Regions from separate parts of the Bacillus sp. EB106-06-01-XG163 genome, predicted to be linked through region 3. Evidence: riboswitches for the same ligand, from Rfam matches in the RefSeq annotation. Region 3 holds a riboswitch; each other region holds the start of a gene.
The links. Region 3 has a riboswitch for thiamine pyrophosphate ahead of AC3WTF_RS01620 (acetylornithine deacetylase). Riboswitches for the same ligand answer to the same signal wherever they lie in the genome.
Positions count from the first base shown of each region.

Region 1: another riboswitch for thiamine pyrophosphate. It lies ahead of AC3WTF_RS10240 (TIR domain-containing protein); the one in region 3 lies ahead of AC3WTF_RS01620 (acetylornithine deacetylase).
Region 2: another riboswitch for thiamine pyrophosphate. It lies ahead of tenA (thiaminase II); the one in region 3 lies ahead of AC3WTF_RS01620 (acetylornithine deacetylase).
Region 4: another riboswitch for thiamine pyrophosphate. It lies ahead of thiC (phosphomethylpyrimidine synthase ThiC); the one in region 3 lies ahead of AC3WTF_RS01620 (acetylornithine deacetylase).

Region 1 covers NZ_JBYTDS010000007.1:49,574-53,975, forward strand. The annotation lists gene thiD (bifunctional hydroxymethylpyrimidine kinase/phosphomethylpyrimidine kinase) at 1-373, opposite strand, end outside; gene AC3WTF_RS10230 (class I SAM-dependent methyltransferase) at 388-1,146, opposite strand; gene AC3WTF_RS10235 (thymidylate synthase) at 1,143-2,153, opposite strand; gene AC3WTF_RS10240 (TIR domain-containing protein) at 2,150-2,614, opposite strand; TPP riboswitch at 2,692-2,795, opposite strand; gene AC3WTF_RS10245 (YdeH family membrane protein) at 2,883-3,263, opposite strand; gene AC3WTF_RS10250 (Cfr family 23S rRNA (adenine(2503)-C(8))-methyltransferase) at 3,373-4,402, opposite strand, start outside.
Region 2 covers NZ_JBYTDS010000004.1:155,984-160,385, reverse strand. The annotation lists gene AC3WTF_RS06740 (monovalent cation:proton antiporter family protein) at 1-1,730, shown strand, start outside; TPP riboswitch at 1,784-1,892, shown strand; gene tenA (thiaminase II) at 1,980-2,687, shown strand; gene tenI (thiazole tautomerase TenI) at 2,665-3,282, shown strand; gene thiO (glycine oxidase ThiO) at 3,266-4,375, shown strand; gene thiS (sulfur carrier protein ThiS) at 4,372-4,402, shown strand, end outside.
Region 3 covers NZ_JBYTDS010000001.1:409,341-413,742, reverse strand. The annotation lists gene sigE (RNA polymerase sporulation sigma factor SigE) at 1-170, shown strand, start outside; gene sigG (RNA polymerase sporulation sigma factor SigG) at 311-1,093, shown strand; gene AC3WTF_RS01625 (ABC transporter ATP-binding protein) at 1,222-2,019, shown strand; TPP riboswitch at 2,024-2,128, shown strand; gene AC3WTF_RS01620 (acetylornithine deacetylase) at 2,205-3,485, shown strand; gene AC3WTF_RS01615 (YlmC/YmxH family sporulation protein) at 3,546-3,797, shown strand; gene pgeF (peptidoglycan editing factor PgeF) at 3,952-4,402, shown strand, end outside.
Region 4 covers NZ_JBYTDS010000014.1:115,191-119,592, reverse strand. The annotation lists gene AC3WTF_RS15995 (Na+/H+ antiporter NhaC family protein) at 1-774, shown strand, start outside; gene AC3WTF_RS15990 (Type 1 glutamine amidotransferase-like domain-containing protein) at 860-1,558, shown strand; TPP riboswitch at 1,608-1,718, shown strand; gene thiC (phosphomethylpyrimidine synthase ThiC) at 1,840-3,612, shown strand; gene AC3WTF_RS15980 (FAD-binding oxidoreductase) at 3,653-4,402, opposite strand, start outside.

The DNA.
Region 1 (4,402 bases), on a different contig from region 3:
AATCAATGGCGTCCTTATGGAGCAGATGATGTCCGCTTTTAGCAATCATAACCGGATCCATCACATACGATTGAATATTTGCGTCTTTTAACTTTTCTGCCAGCAATTCAATAATTCCTATACTTGCAAGCATACCGGTTTTGACAGCATCCGGTTTTATATCATCCATGACACAGTCTATTTGCTGAGATATATTCTGAAGAGACATCTCCTCAAAACTTTTCACACCAAGTGTATTTTGTGCAACAACTGATGTAATAACTGCCATTCCATATACCTTTTGTTCCTGAAATGTTTTTAAATCCGCGTGAATTCCCGCCCCTCCGGAAGGATCAGTCCCAGCAATCGAAAGCGCTTTATAAATATCCGTCAACTTACACTCCTCCTTCAGGCAGGTTTCACTGCTTTAAAAATGACAAAAGGCGGATATTCCTTTTCACATTTCCAATTATTAAATTGAAACTCTTTCTCTATGGCTTTTACATGCTCTTGGTCAATATCGTTTAACGTTGGTTCTGATAAAGTTACATTTTCAAAACCTGCATGAGTTAATAGTTTATAATACATTGACTTCGGCCAATGAAAATCATTTAAAATTAAATCTGCTTGTCCGGGAACATGGAGCCATTCATTTCTTTCTTCTCCGTAAGAATATTCTTTCCCCGGTATTCCATTGCGGAAGGTTGAAAATTCAATTCCGGTTGAATCAGGATTCGTATCGAGTATGACAAATGAAGCTCCTGGTTTTAACACACGAAAAATTTCATCTATGATACCTTTGATACGCTGGTCACTATCCGTATTAATAAAAACATAACAGGCCATTGCAGCATCAACTGAGTGATCTGGTAAGAAGGAAAGATTATCGTGTTCAATTAAATGATAGTCCACATGAGGATGTTGTCTTTTTGCCTTTGCTATATCTAACATCTTCCTTGATTCATCGACTGCGATCACATTGCAGCCTATTCTGTCAGCCAGCCTATAAGCTACCTTTCCTGGACCGCATCCGAAATCGAGCACCTTTTTAATCTCCGCTTTATCAAAAGTACGAAAAACAAACTCAAAACCTAACGTTTGTTCTAAAACGTCATTATAAGCATCGAATTTACCAGCAACACTGTCTTCTTTCCATGAAGTTTTCATTGAATTTCCTCCTTTTGCTCAGTTGAGAAATAATGAAACCACTTATTCCTGACGAAAAATTGATATATAGGAAGTAAACTTTGAAATAGAGAATGATCCATATCCCGTTTATATGCAATATGCTGGTATATACTGAAAAGGAAAAGAATCTGTTTCCAGTAATCAGGTAAATCAAGCATTTCAATATCGTTTTTAGTCATAGAAATTTGATCTTTCCTAAGTAATTCTTCGTACTTTAAGACTGTTTCAATGGACGGCCAGTTATTTCCCTCAGGCATTTTCGGAAATTCAAATTCCGGAATATCATGGTGATTTTCAGCTTCTTCAAGCACCGTTTTCGCCCATTCATGATCTGAATCATAAATATGGATTGATCCCGCATTATGAAAATATTCTCCGACTTCTACACGCAGTTCTCTGGCCATTAATTCCTGCATGAAGGTAAATGAGAAAAGATCACTGATCATCCCGCGAAAAGCATCATTTGCACGCATGACAGAAGACATGTATAATTCGCCTTCCCTCACAAAAAACTGCAAACCGATTGTGCAGGAAACATCTATATTTTCTAAAACGAAGAGTTCCGAAGCATCGAATATTTGAATAAATGCCCTTTTTGAATCAATATCTTCTTGTGTCAAAAGATTTTTTATTCTATTCCATTGATTTAGTTTTGCATTTCCGAATTCAAATATTTTAGGCCCGTACGCAGTGCCTGTTAATGTTTTTTTATTCATTGAGTATGAAGGCATTTTTTTATTGTAATAACTGATAAAATCTAAGTCGTTACTCCCCGATAAATACCATAGCACTTCAGCAAAATTAAACACGATATTGGTTTTTCTTGAGGATAAATAAGTGACACGTTCTATTGGATTTTCCAGAGTCAGATGGTAGTTCAATTGTTCTCTGCTTTTTTGTCCGCGCGGTGAATTGAAAAATTCAGGGTTGTGATAGATGTCATACAGCGTTTCCGTATATGCTTCATGAAAAGTTCTCTTTCTCATTGAGATTCCGCCTTATATGCTGCAAAGGTATTTTTAATGTTCTCTAATAAATCATCTGTATCTTTATAGCTGATGTACTCAACATCCGCCACTGCATGTAACCCTTGAATTAAGAAAGCATAATCCTTGTCCTTTTCTAGAAATAGCACGATCTTTTTTTTCAAGGCGGAAGCCCATCCAATTTCTATATGTGTTCCAGGAGAAGCGGGTGATCCGGGAAATGCTGCAAAAAGGTCGCAAGTACTTATTTCATCAAAATCAATTTTAGTGCATTGAAGGGGTGTCATGAAATCTTTCCCCCACCCTTCCCGCTTGTGAGCATTATGAACCAGCCATCCTTCATTCTCAAAAAAGGAAATTAATGATTCCAGCTTTCCCCTCTCATACGCACTCATCAATCCAGTTTTCTCATCTACTAAACTTTTAAAAGGCCCTGCCAGAAAAACTTTTTTAGTCGCCACTTCATATCACCCTTTCAAAATAAATAAAGCCACTTTCCTCTATGGAAAGTGGCTTAAATATAGATAAGATAAAGAATCTCTCTAATTTTTCACTTCCCTACGCTGGTATTAACCAAATCAGGTTCAAAGGGTCAGGACGTATTGTCTCTTCTCAGCTATTAAAGCTCCCCTAGTGACTTTTTATAAATATTTACTTTAATTCTATGCTATTCCATATAAATAGTCAAACAATGACTTTCCCTTCAATATTGCAGCTTACCCACTAGTTTTAAAACCTTCCGGCCTCTTTTTTCCTGCCAACGAATAAGGTCACGGCAACACTCGCTGAACTGACCAAAGTCCCCAGTACGGCAGCAAGAATTGTCAAAAAGCCATTGGGGATCAGAAATCCAATCGGAATGAGCCCCGCAAACGTGAGGACGATAAAACATTGATAGACTCCGGATATGATTCTCACAACCAAACTGCCAAAAAAGGACATGACGAATGGAGGAATGAACAAACATAAGATGATTCCGAGTGAGATCAATAAAATCATAGGCTCGTCAAAAGAAATGACACGATCGCCGGGAGACTCTTCAGCAGCCGCGAATACAGCAAATATAGACATTATCAGTGTAAGAAAAACAAGAAAAAACCTTTTCAGCAACGTTATGACTCCTTTTTTTATAAAAACGGGTATCTTTTTTTCAATCACAATAACCATTTTATGTTATCAAATGAAATAATATGAAGTCAAACCGAGTTCTGCACCTGATTTATTGGTTCTTATTTTTTTGATAATTTCCATATAATTGTCCGCAAGCAGCATCTATATCAATGCCAAATTGACTTCTGACGGTCACGTTAATTCCTGCTGACTTTAATTTTTTATAGAAGTTTACAACTTGTTTCTCATTTACTTCTTCAAATCTCATAGGTGAACTAACAGTCGGGTTATATCTAATGATGTTTACATGGAACAAGTTCCCTCTCTTATATCTGCTTCTTAAAAGATTTACTACTTCATTCGCATGATCAATAGAATCATTAACTCCCGGCAGCATAATATAAGCAATATAAACTTTTCTTGAGGTCACACGTATATGCTCATCTAATGTGTCCATTACCTCCAATAACGGGTAGCGTTCATTAATCGGCATTAACTTGCTTCGCTGTTCATTAAAAGGAGAATGTAATGAAAACGTCAGGTTGACCTGCGGATAATCCTGAGTGATTTTTTTAATGCCCGGAATAATACCTATGGTCGAAATAGATAACCTGCGAGGGCTTAAAGCAAACAACTTCGGATTTGTAAGCACATGTAAAGCATCAAAAACTTGTACATTCGCTAATGCTTCTCCCATTCCCATAAAAGAAATACTGTCAATTGAATGTCCTTTTAAGTGAAAGTACAAAATTTGGTCAGTCATTTCATCTGACGTTAAATTGCGTTTTAAACCAATATCTCCTGTTGCACAAAATTTACAGCCAAAATGACAGCCGCACTGCGAGGATATACAAAATGACTCCCAACCGGCTTTATATTTCATATTAACCGTTTCTATTTTTTCGTCTCCTGAAATTTCAAATAAGACTTTTGTAACTTGCTCAGAATGCTGCACTTTTAAAGGAGCAATATTTAAAATTGACTCTCCGAACTCCTCTATTAACAATTTTCTCAAGGATTTAGGAAGAACCGTTATTTCATTGAAATGATTTATTCTCCCTTGGAATACAGCATTTTTGATTTGATTCATTCTAAAATCAGGAAATTTATTTTGCTTCAGGAACTCTTGAATTCTTATA
Region 2 (4,402 bases), on a different contig from region 3:
TGGGGCTTATTATCGGAAAAAGCGGCCTGAATCTTGTCGTTCAGGGAGACACGTGGCTGGAGACGCTGTCTGTTCTCGGCTTTATCTTTTTAATGTTTTTAAGCGGCTTGGAAATTGATTTTTCTTCATTTGAGAAAGGGAAGAAAAAACAATTCCTTCCGAACGGCAAGGAAGCGCCCAACACGTTTTCTGCCGCACTGATTATCTTTTTCGGCATCTTTATTTTATCATTGCTGCTGTCCTATGCCTTTGTATTAGCCGGTTTTATTCAAAACGCATTTTTAATGACGCTTATTATTTCGACGATATCACTCGGTGTGGTGGTCCCGACTTTAAAGGAAGAACGGATCATGAACTCCAATATCGGCCAGATCATCCTGCTTGTCGCCGTTATCGCGGACTTGGCTACGATGATTCTGCTCGCTTTCTTCTCTTCTCTTTACGGAGAAGACAGCGGAAATATGTGGCTTCTGTTGATCCTTTTTGCCGCGGGGGTCGTGCTGTATTTCTTCGGCAGGATCTTTAAACACCGTTCATTTGTGCAGTCGATGTCTAAAGGCACCGTGCAGATCGGCACGAGAGCCATTTTCACACTGATTATCGTGCTTGTCGCTTTATCGGAATCTCTCGGGGCGGAAAATATTCTCGGCGCGTTTTTGGCAGGCGTTCTGGTATCGCTTCTGTCTCCGAATAAAGAAATGGTGGAACAGCTGGATTCCTTCGGCTACGGGTTTTTAATTCCGATCTTTTTCGTCATGGTCGGGGTGAAATTGGATATTTGGACACTCTTCCAAGACCCGAAAACATTAACGATGATTCCGCTGCTTCTGCTTGCGCTGTTTATCAGCAAGATGTTCCCGGTGTTTTATTTAAAGAAATGGTATGACAATAGAACCGTGTTTGCTTCGGGCTTTTTGCTGACGTCCACGCTGTCGCTTGTTATCGCGGCGGCTACGATCGGAGAAAGGCTCCACATTATCAGCGCCAATATGTCCGGCGCGCTGACTTTAGTTGCGGTTATTGCCAGCATCATCACGCCGATCGGCTTTAAGAAATTATACAAACGGCAAAGTGCGCCGCAGGAAAAAAAGCGCATTACATTTATCGGCGCCAACCAAATGACACTTCCGGTTACGCTGGAATTGCCCGATGAGGAATATGAAGTACGGGTCGTCCATGTGTATCAGGAAAATGCCGGGGAAACGCTTGCGGAATCCGTTTTTTCGGTTGACACGATTTCTGATTACGAGCCCGGCACGCTTGAGTCGCACGGTATTTTCAAAACGGATATTCTTGTCGTGGCGACGGGAAATGAAGATGTGAACGCTGAAATCGCCTTAATAGCGAAAGAGAAAGGGACTGAGCGTATCATCGCAAGCGTCGGCTCGGTTGAGCATGAAACAAAACTGAAAGAAGAGGGCATCAGTATTTTTTCTATCCTTCTGTCTACAAAGACGCTCTTGCGCGCATTAATTGAGGCGCCGGGCGTGATGAGCCTCCTGACGAATGAGGAGTCTTCGTTATATCAGATCAATCTGGAAAACCCGGCGTATAACGGCATCATTCTGCGGGAATTTCCGCTGATGGGCGATGTCATTTTCGTCCGGATTTTCAGAGGTGTGGACAGCATCGTTCCGCACGGAGACACGAGGCTGAAAACAGGAGACCGTCTCATCGTCACGGGCTCGCGCAACTACGTGTCGGAACTGAGAAAAATCCTTGAAGCTTGACCAAATTGCAATTCGTGATAATATAGAAGGCATAACAAATAAATCATTAATCGTATGACCACTAGGGGTGTCCTTCATAAGGGCTGAGATAAAAGTGAGACTTTTAGACCCTCATAACTTGAACAGGTTCAGACCTGCGTAGGGAAGTGGAGCGGTATTTTTTTGGGGTTCCTTTTATCCATTTAAATTCCAAACCACTTTTCCGATGCGGGAAAGTGGTTTTTTTATTTTATCAGGGGGGAAGACATGATGACATTTTCTGAAGAATGCAGACTGGCGGCTGCCGAATGGTGGGACGGAAGTTTTGTTCATCCGTTTGTAACGGGAATCGGTGACGGAAGCCTGCCGATAGACCGTTTCAGCTATTACGTGCTGCAAGATTCCTACTATTTGACGCATTTTGCAAAAGTTCAGGCGTTCGGCGCCGCATATGCCGAAGACTTGTTTACGACGGGCAGGATGGCGGGCCACGCTCAAGGGACATATGAAGCGGAAATGGCGCTGCACCGCGAGTTTACGGAGCTTTTAGGGATTACGGAAGAAGAGCGTGCGGCATTTAAACCGGCACCGACCGCCTATTCTTATACGTCTCATATGTACAGATCGGTGATGAGCGGCAATTTTGGAGAAATATTAGCTGCGCTTCTGCCCTGTTATTGGCTTTATTATGAAGTCGGCGAACACTTAAAGGAGTGCAAACCGGAGCATCCGATTTATGAAAAATGGATCGGTACATACGGCGGAGACTGGTTCAGACAGCAAGTCGAAGAACAGATCAGCCGTTTTGACGAGATTGCTGAAAACAGCACAGAGGACATCCGCGCGAAAATGAAAGAGAATTTTGTGATTTCAAGCTATTATGAATATCAATTTTGGGGAATGGCCTATCAAAAAGAAGGCTGGTCCGAGAAGGGCGGAAAAGAGGTGGAATCTTTTGGAGCTGCACGCGGTAACTGATAATCGCAAACCCGTTGCCGAGCTGGCCGAGGATATTCTTTCGATTCAGCGCGAAGTAAGCTTTATCCATATCCGTGAGCGGGATAAAACAGCGGGAGAAATCATGCAGCTTTTGACCCTTTTGAAAAAGGGCGGTGCGGATAAGGACAAATTGATCATCAATGACAGGGCGGATATCGCGCTTTTTGCCAATATACACCGTGTTCAGCTTCCGTCCCGCAGCTTTTCCGTAAAGCAGGTGCGAAGCAGATTTCCCCATCTTCATATCGGACGTTCGGTTCATTCGCTGAAAGAAGCCATCCAAGCTGAAAAGGAAGATGCGGATTATGTGGTGTTCGGCCATGTATTTGAAACCGAATGTAAACAAGGACTTGAAGCAAGAGGCATCAGCCTGCTTTCAGAGATCAAACGCACGCTTTCCATCCCCGTCATCGCAATCGGCGGAATGACACTGCAGACGATCGGACACACAAAGCAGGCGAAACCGGACGGAATTGCCGTCATGTCAGGTATTTTCTCAGCTGAAAATCCTGAGGAGGCGGCAAAGCGGTATGCACGCGCGGTAAGGGAGGCCGATTATGAAGAAGCACTATGATACGGCGGTGATCGGCGGCGGAATTATCGGGTGCGCCATTTCTTATGAGCTGGCGAAGACGCAGCAGAACGTTGTCTTGTTTGAAGCCGGAGAAGTCGGCCGAAAAACGACAAGCGCTGCCGCGGGAATGCTGGGCGCTCATGCGGAATGTGAAAACCGGGATGCGTTTTTTGATTTTGCCATGCACAGTCAAAGGCTGTATGAAGCGGCGGGGCAAGAGCTTGAGGAAGCTTGCGGCATTGACATCAGGCGCCATAACGGCGGAATGCTTAAACTGGCGTATACCGAAGAAGATATCGCCCGTCTGCGGAAGATGGATGATCTGCCTTCCGTCACCTGGCTTTCAGCGGAAGATGCCCTTGAAAAAGAGCCTTACGCTTCAAAAGACATTCTCGGCGCAAGTTTTATAAAAGACGATGTCCATGTCGAACCGTACTATGTCTGCAAAGCGTATGCAAAAGGAGCGCGGCGCTATGGCGCTGATATATATGAGCATACACAAGTCACCTCCGTAAAACGGGTGAACGGAGAATATTGCATCACAACATCCGGCGGGGATGTCTATGCTGACAAAGTCGCAGTTGCAAGCGGTGTATGGAGCGGCCGGTTTTTCAGCCAGCTCGGCTTGGGACAGCCTTTTTTTCCTGTGAAAGGAGAATGCCTTTCCGTGTGGAATGACGATATCCCGCTGACCAAAACCCTTTACCATGATCATTGTTATGTCGTCCCGAGAAAAAGCGGCCGGCTTGTCATCGGCGCCACGATGAAACAGGACGACTGGAGCGATACGCCTGACATCGGAGGAATTGAGGCCGTCATTGCAAAAGCGAAAACCATGCTTCCCGCCATCGAACATATGAAAATAGACCGGTTTTGGGCGGGGCTCAGGCCGGGAACAAGAGACGGAAAGCCGTTTATCGGGCGGCATCCTGAAGACAGCGGCATCATCTTCGCCGCCGGCCATTTTCGGAACGGCATCCTGTTGGCGCCGGCAACGGCTGAAATGGTGCGGGATATGATCATGGAAAGACAGATTAAACAGGAATGGGAAGAAGCGTTTCGAATCGATCGCAAGGAGGCTGTTCATATATGATCCTTCAGCTGAACGGAAAACAAATTG
Region 3 (4,402 bases):
TAAACGAAAGAGAAAAGCAGATTATGGAACTGCGTTTCGGGCTTGTCGGAGAAGAAGAAAAAACTCAAAAAGATGTAGCCGACATGATGGGGATTTCACAATCTTATATCTCCCGGCTCGAAAAGCGGATTATCAAAAGACTGAGAAAAGAGTTTAACAAAATGGTGTAAAATTTTTTCCATCTGACAGCCCTTACTGCCGCAAGGATTGCCGTCGCCGGATGTTTATTTCTGTAAAATGGCGGTGCATATTTTTCCCACCCGAGGAGATACTTAACGTTGTACAGCAGCTCCTAGTGGGAGGGAAAAACGTGTCAAGAAATAAAGTCGAAATTTGCGGGGTGGATACCTCCAAATTACCGGTGCTCAAGAATGAAGAGATGAGAAAGCTGTTTAGGCAATTACAGGATGAGGGCGATGATTCAGCGAGGGAAAAGCTTGTAAACGGCAATCTGCGCCTTGTCTTAAGCGTCATTCAGAGGTTTAACAACAGAGGAGAGTATGTTGATGACTTATTTCAGGTCGGCTGCATCGGACTAATGAAATCCATTGATAATTTTGACCTAAGCCATAATGTTAAGTTTTCAACATACGCTGTACCGATGATCATCGGAGAAATCCGCAGATATTTGCGGGATAACAATCCGATCCGCGTCTCGAGGTCGCTTCGCGATATCGCATATAAAGCGCTTCAAGTAAGAGAGCGGTTAATCAGTGAGACAAGCAGGGAGCCGACAGCAGAGGAAATCGCCAAAGTTCTTGAAGTGCCCCATGAAGAAATTGTGTTTGCCCTTGACGCCATCCAGGATCCGGTTTCACTGTTTGAGCCGATTTATAATGACGGCGGCGATCCGATTTACGTGATGGACCAGATCAGCGATGAGCGCAATAAGGATACACAATGGATTGAGGAGCTGGCTCTGAAAGAAGGCATGAGAAGACTGAACGAACGGGAAAAAATGATTTTGCGAAAGCGCTTTTTCCAAGGGAAAACCCAAATGGAAGTCGCTGAAGAAATCGGCATATCCCAAGCTCAGGTCTCAAGGCTTGAAAAGGCAGCCATTAAACAAATGAATAAGAATATCCATCAATAACGGAAAAAGCCTTTAAACCTTGTTTAAAGGCTTTTTTCATGCGATGGTTTACGTTTGCAAAAAAGTGATGTATTCTAATGTGTAAAAGTTTTTAGAAAATTTAAACAAAGTAAACGGGGGAAACTGCAATGATTTTACAGCTGGACAGTGTGTCATTAAAAAGAAACGGGAAATGGATTTTGAAAGATATCAACTGGCGCGTCGAGAAAAACGAAAATTGGGTGCTGTACGGATTAAACGGAGCCGGAAAAACGGCTTTGCTGAATATGTTATGCTCTTATTACTTCCCCACTTCAGGAGAGATGCAGGTGCTCGGCCATCAATTCGGCAAAACAGAGCTCGGTGACAGGCTCAGAAGGAAAATTGGCCTTGTTTCGGCAGGTCTTCAGCACAAATTATATGCCGCGGACTCCGCTTTTGAAATCGCCCTCAGCGGCGCGTACGCCTCAATCGGGCTGTACGAAACTCCGAGTGAGCAGGTAAGGGAAAAAGCGATCGGTCTTCTGAAGGATTTGGGTGCCATCGGTTACGCCGACAGACGGTATGAAACATTATCACAAGGGGAAAGACAGAGAGCGCTGATTGCGCGGGCGCTTATGGCTGATCCGGAACTGCTGATTTTGGACGAACCCGTGACGGGTCTTGATTTTATGGCAAGGGAGCAGCTGCTGGACACGATTACGTCGATCGCCGAAAAAGAAAATGCGCCGTCCATCCTTTATGTCACCCATCACGCTGAAGAAATTCTGCCGGTATTTGATCAGGCGCTGCTTTTAAAACAGGGCGAGGTGTTCGCCTCCGGGAAAATCAGGGACATGCTTTCTGACGAGCGGCTTACAGCGTTTTTCGATATGCCTGTCAATGTCTTATGGAACAATGGCCGCCCGTTTTTAACACGTGCAAAAGAGGCATCATCCGTAAAATAACATAAATTCACCCTGGGGGTGCTGCCATGCGGCTGAGAGAGACGTTGTCTCAACCCTTAAAGGACCGGATCCGGATCATGCCGGCGGAGGGAAGCGGTGAAAAAAGCGGAGGAAGACCCGTTTTTTACCCGTTTCATTTCATGAATGAAACGGTTTTTTTGATACAGCCAAAGGGGAGATTTCCAATGCATCAGATTGATATGCTGTTACACCAGGCGGAGAAACGGCGGCACGACTTCATACATATTGCTGAAAGATTGATAGCCTTTCCGACTCCGGCCCCGCCAGCAAGAAATACGGCAGAAGCCCAAAAGTGGGTGGCCGGCTTTTTAAAAGAAACGGGCTGCTCGGTCGATATGTGGGATGTGTATCCGGAAGACCCGAATGTAGTCGGTGTTTTAAAAGGGACAGATTCAAGCAGGCATCAAAGCCTGATTTTAAACGGACACATTGATGTGGCAGAAGCCGGGGGCGAAGACTGGCACTCTGACCCGTTTCAGCCGCACGTAAAAGATGGCATGCTGATCGGAAGGGGCGCCGCTGATATGAAAGGGGGTTTGGCGTGTGTTCTCTTCTCTCTGAAGCTGATCCATGATGCCGGCATTGAGCTTCCGGGCGACCTCATTGTACAGTCTGTAATCGGAGAAGAAGTCGGTGAGGCGGGGACGCTGGAATGCTGCAAACGCGGCTATCACGCGGATTTTGCGGTTGTCGCGGATACGAGCAGCCTGCATATTCAAGGGCAGGGCGGTGTCATCACCGGCTGGATAGAATTGAAAAGCAAACAAACATTTCATGACGGCATGAGGCGCAATATGATTCATGCGGGCGGAGGCACATTCGGAGCGAGCGCCATCGAAAAAATGGCGAAAATCATCGCTGCCTTGGGAGAGCTGGAGCGCCACTGGGCGGTAACGAAAAGCTATCCCGGTTTTGCGCCCGGCACCAATACGATCAACCCTGCCGTCATTGAAGGCGGAAGACACGCAGCGTTTGTCGCCGATGAATGCCGGTTATGGATCACCGTCCACTTTTATCCGAACGAAACGCACGAACAAGCAGCCGCAGAAATCGAAGACTATATTAATCGTGTCGCTGACAGTGATCTGTGGCTCAAAGAAAACAGGCCGGTGTTCAAATGGGGCGGATCTTCGATGATTGAAGACAGAGGAGAGGTGTTCCCGGCGCTGGAAATCGACCCGGATCATCCGGCAGTTTCTGTCTTGGCTGCATCACACTCAGCCGTCAGAAAACAGGAGCCCGTCATTGATGTTTCCCAAACCGTAACTGACGGAGGGTGGCTTTATCATGCCGGGATTCCGAGCGTCATATACGGTCCCGGCGATTTAAAAAACGCCCACTCCGTAAACGAGGAAGTGTCCGTTGATGAGCTTATGGACTATACGAAAATTATGCTGAGATTTATCCTCGCCTGGTGCAGCCGCAAAAAAGATTGCCCGATGTGACAAGGTTCAGCCCGGCCGTTCATATAATAGGAAAAAGAACGGGCAAAGGGCGTGATACGCATGATCAGCATATCTGAATTTCAAATAAAAGATGTGGTAAACGTGTCGAACGGAAAAAAACTCGGAAGCATCGGTGATATTGATATTAACGTGACAACGGGAAAAATTCAGGCGATTATTTTAGGCGGCAGCGGAAAAGTTCTCGGTTTTTTCGGAAAAGAAGAGGAAATGATCATTCCTTGGCGAAATATAGTTAAAATTGGGGAAGATGTCATCTTAGTGCGTGTAAACGAACCAAAGGGGGGAGCGTAATCCTCCCTTTACTTGTAAAAAGCCGGAAATCTCAATGTTTCCGGCACATTTATTTATCTCATTTTTCAATCAGCCGCTAAACGTATGCTTAAAATTGTGTTAAAATGAGTGGGAAATTACGCTTTTTTAATGTTTGTCGAAAGGTTGGATCTCCATGAATACATATCACCCGTTTAGTCTTACCACCCCCTCGGCACTCATGATAGAAGACTGGAACTGTGTGAATCAGCTTAACACAAAGGTCATCGCCGGATTCACAACGAAAAACGGCGGGGTCAGCAATCCTCCGTATGAGTCATTAAATACCGGATTGCACGTCCGGGACGAAGCTCATGATGTTGTGACAAACCGTGAAGTCATAGCGTCCTTATGCGGTACTGATCTGGATTCCTGGGTGTTCGCCGACCAGACACATGAAAACCGCGTCCGGCGCGTGACAGCCGGGGATAAAGGAAAAGGAGCGAGAGACTATTCTTCCGCATTCCGCGGGACGGACGGGCTCTACACGAAAGATGCGAATCTTTTTTTGGCCCTTTGTTTTGCGGACTGTGTGCCCTTGTATTTTTATGACCCGGTGAAATCCATTATCGGCGCTGCCCATGCCG
Region 4 (4,402 bases), on a different contig from region 3:
ATTCACGGTGGACATACGGGAATGTTCGAAAGTGATGAGCATGCTGACCAGCAGGAGGAGCTGGATTCGGCGCACCGTGCTTATATTAAGGAAACACCGATTCGGCCTTGGAATTTAATCATTCCGATCGGGCTGTTTTTGCTATTAACACTCTTTCTCAGCTGGTGGGACGGCCATTCTAAAGCTCAAGGGTTTTTGAATGCTTTTATCAAAAGCGATATGCTTGGCGTCATGTTAACCGCATTATTGGCAGCGGTTATTGCAGCATTTGCTCTTTTTATGTTTCAGCGTTTTCATGCAGGCGAGCTTGTTACCCATTTTATTAAGGGCGGAAACGAATTGGTCAACGTTATTATTATGTTATCGCTGATTTGGGCCGTAACAGCAGTATCTGAAGATCTGGGATTCTCGGAATATGTTACTTCTCATTTAACGTCATGGATCCCTCATATGTTTATTGCGCCGTCTCTTTTTATACTGGGGGCTGTTATATCCTATTTTATCGGGTCATCCTGGGGGACTTGGGGGCTTTTAATGCCGCTCGGCGTAACGCTGGCGGTTCAGTCACATACCAGTTTATTATTAGCGATCGGGGCCGTGTTTGCGAGCGGAACATTTGGAGCATTTGCTTCTCCTCTCAGTGATAATACGGTGACAACCTGTACGGTGTTGGGGATCGATGTTGTGAAGTATGCCCGTTCGAAGCTTGTTCCGGCGCTTATCGCCGCGGGGATCTCCGTTGTGTTATACGGTGTGTTTTCATTTTTCAGATAACAAATAGCTTTTAAAGGCGGTATCCGAAATGGGGATAACGCCTTTTTATGAGCTGTTATACTAGAGGAAAAAAGAGGTGATGACATTGAAGCAGATTATTGCAATGGGCGGCGGGGGCTTTTCCATGGAGCCGGATCATCTTGTGCTGGATCAGTATATTTTAGAGCAGTCGGCGCGGTCAAAGCCGAAAATTTGTTTTTTGCCGACGGCAAGCGGAGATTCGGAGAATTATATCGGCAGGTTTTATCAGGCCTTTCAAAAGCTGCGGTGTGAGCCGGATCACTTGTCGTTGTTTAAACCGCCGGGTTCTGATCTCAGATCCTTTCTCATGAAGAAAGATATTATATATGTCGGCGGCGGAAATACGCGTAATATGCTTGTCTTATGGAAAGAGTGGGGGATTGACCTTATTCTTCGTGAGGCTTGGGAAAACGGCATCATGTTGGCGGGTCTCAGCGCCGGGGCGATTTGCTGGTATGAAGAAGGATTGACGGATTCAGCTGGAGATTTGAGAGAGTTAAGAGCTTTAGGATTTTTGCGGGGAAGCTTTTGTCCGCACTATGACGGAGAAGCGGAGCGCCGGCCGGTGTATCACCGTCTGATTTCAGAAAAGAAACTCAGGGAGGGCTATGCCGCTGATGACGGCGCTGCGCTTCATTATAAAGACGGTCAGCTGTTCCGGGCTGTCTCTTCCAGGGAAACCGCAAAGGGTTATCGGGTTTTTAATACCGAAAAAGGCGTTCGGGAAACAGAGCTTATGACTGTTCCGTTATCTGAATTTTGATAATATGCTTTTTTTTGTACACAACTTATGTTACGATGAGAGCGAAATCAATAGTTACTGGGGGTGCCCGTCTGAGCGGGCTGAGAGAGAAGCGGCGGCTTCTTAACCCTTTGGACCTGATCTGGTTCGTACCAGCGTGGGGAAGTAAAGGTTTTATTATTGTTGATGAAAACAATAATAGTTTCTTTCTGACTGCAAAACCGGGTTCTTCTTTGAACCCGGTTTTTTTGTGCTGGTGCTGAGCTTGGTTCTGTTATTCAAATGATAAAGGAGAGATTTGTATGCAAAATCAATCAGTACAGCAAGCGAACATTTCCATTATGTCGAGTTTTTCCGGCAGTAAAAAGGTTTATGCAGAAGGTTCTTCGCCCGCTATACGAGTGCCGATGCGGGAAATCAGCCTGAGTGCGACTACGGGGGCATTCGGGGAAGAGGAGAATGCGCCGGTCCGTGTTTATGATACGAGCGGGCCGTATACAGACCCGGATGTACAGATTGATATTCATGAAGGGCTGGGGGCGCTCCGCACAAAGTGGATTACCGGGCGCGGAGATGTAGAAGAATATAATGGCCGGACCGTGAGACCTGAAGACAACGGTTATAAAAAAGAGGGCCGTGCCGCTGAATACCCCGGCCTACAGCGGAAACCGCTTCGGGCCAAGCCGGGGAAAAATGTAACACAATTGCATTATGCGAGAAAAGGCATCATTACGCCTGAAATGGAGTTTATCGCAATACGTGAGCATGTGTCTCCCGAATTTGTCAGAGACGAGGTAGCCAGCGGCCGGGCGATTATTCCTTCTAACGTCAACCACCCGGAAAGCGAGCCGATGATTATCGGCCGGAATTTTCATGTGAAAATTAATGCCAATATCGGCAACTCGGCTGTTACATCTTCTATCGAAGAAGAAGTCGAAAAAATGACGTGGGCGATTCGCTGGGGCGCCGATACGATGATGGACTTATCCACGGGAAAAGACATTCATACGACGCGTGAATGGATTATCCGCAACTGTCCCGTGCCTGTGGGGACGGTGCCGATTTATCAGGCGCTTGAAAAAGTAAATGGCATTGCCGAGGATTTAACGTGGGACATTTATCGTGACACATTGATTGAGCAGGCGGAGCAGGGCGTGGATTATTTCACCATCCATGCCGGCGTACTGCTTCGTTACGTCCCGTTAACGGCTAAACGCACGACGGGAATTGTATCCCGCGGGGGGGCGATTATGGCGCAATGGTGCCTGGCTCATCATCAGGAAAGCTTTCTGTACACGCATTTTGAAGAAATTTGTGAAATCATGAAGACCTATGATATCGCTTTTTCTCTTGGTGACGGGCTTCGCCCCGGTTCGATTGCGGATGCCAATGATGAAGCGCAGTTTGCGGAATTGGAGACTCTCGGAGAATTGACGGAGATTGCGTGGAAGCACGATGTGCAAGTGATGATCGAAGGACCGGGTCATGTGCCGATGCATAAAATTAAGGAAAACATGGACAAGCAGCTGGAAATTTGTAAAGAGGCGCCTTTTTACACGCTCGGGCCATTAACGACGGATATCGCTCCGGGTTATGACCACATTACTTCAGCAATCGGCGCGGCGATGATCGGCTGGTACGGGACGGCGATGCTTTGCTATGTCACGCCGAAGGAGCATTTGGGGCTGCCGAATCGTGATGATGTAAGAGAAGGCGTCATTACGTACAAAATCGCGGCACATGCCGCAGACCTTGCTAAAGGGCATCCGGGTGCACAGATCCGTGACGATGCTCTGTCTAAGGCGCGGTTTGAATTCCGGTGGCGTGATCAATTTCATTTGTCGCTTGATCCTGAAAGAGCAATGGAATATCATGATGAAACGCTGCCGGCTGAAGGCGCAAAAACGGCTCACTTCTGTTCGATGTGCGGTCCGAAGTTCTGCAGTATGAGAATTTCTCAGGATATTCGTGATTATGCGAAGGAAAACGGACTTACTGAAGACGAGGCCGTCAACGAAGGACTGAAAGAAAAAGCAAAAGAGTTTGCAGAGAAGGGAAGCCGCTTATATCAATAAAAGAAAAGATGAGGATGGAGTTTGCCCATCTTCATCTTTTTTAGAAAAACGGTGAACGGCGAAGCGGCGGAATGCTCTGCTCAAAGCGGAATATATTTTCCGGATCGTATTTCGTTTTGACTTGACGGAGGCGGTGAACATTTTCTCCGTAATACGTTTGCAGCCAGTTTCTGATTTCTCTATCAGGCCAATTCACGTAATCTCCCATCGTTTCTCTTGATAGGGACGTTCTCAGTCCTTCAATCCAGCGGACATTTTGTCTTTCTTCTTCAGCAGATGTCCAAGTTGTTATATATTCTTGGGCAATGATTGCGTTGCGATAGTAGAATGCCGTTTGGTCCGGAGCGATCCGTCCGGCCGCCCCGCCGAGAGACTGCTGCCAGACACTGGCGTTTTCGTTCGGAGCGTGCTCTAAATAGCGCTTTAAAGTGGAAATCGCGCGTGTTGATAATGGTTTTTCAATAAAGGATCCTGACCGCTTCATCTTTTGCGGCTGATTGCCTCCCGGGCTGTTAAAAAAGGCTGCCGCCTTAATAAATGGCACTGTCTTGACCATGCCGCTTGCCGGTTTTCCCGCTTTCATTAACGGAGCCAACAGTTCTTTCAGCTCATCCTTTGTCCCGGTAAATTGACCGAGCGCTTCTATGCGGTTGACTTCCTTAGGCCAAAACTGAATTGATGAGGTAAGCCGGTTGTCTGTAAATGGAGCCCAGCGCTGCCATGTGTTAAATACTTCCTCAAAATCATCCCAGCCCCAAGTGACAGAAAAAACAGACACGCACGAGATCGG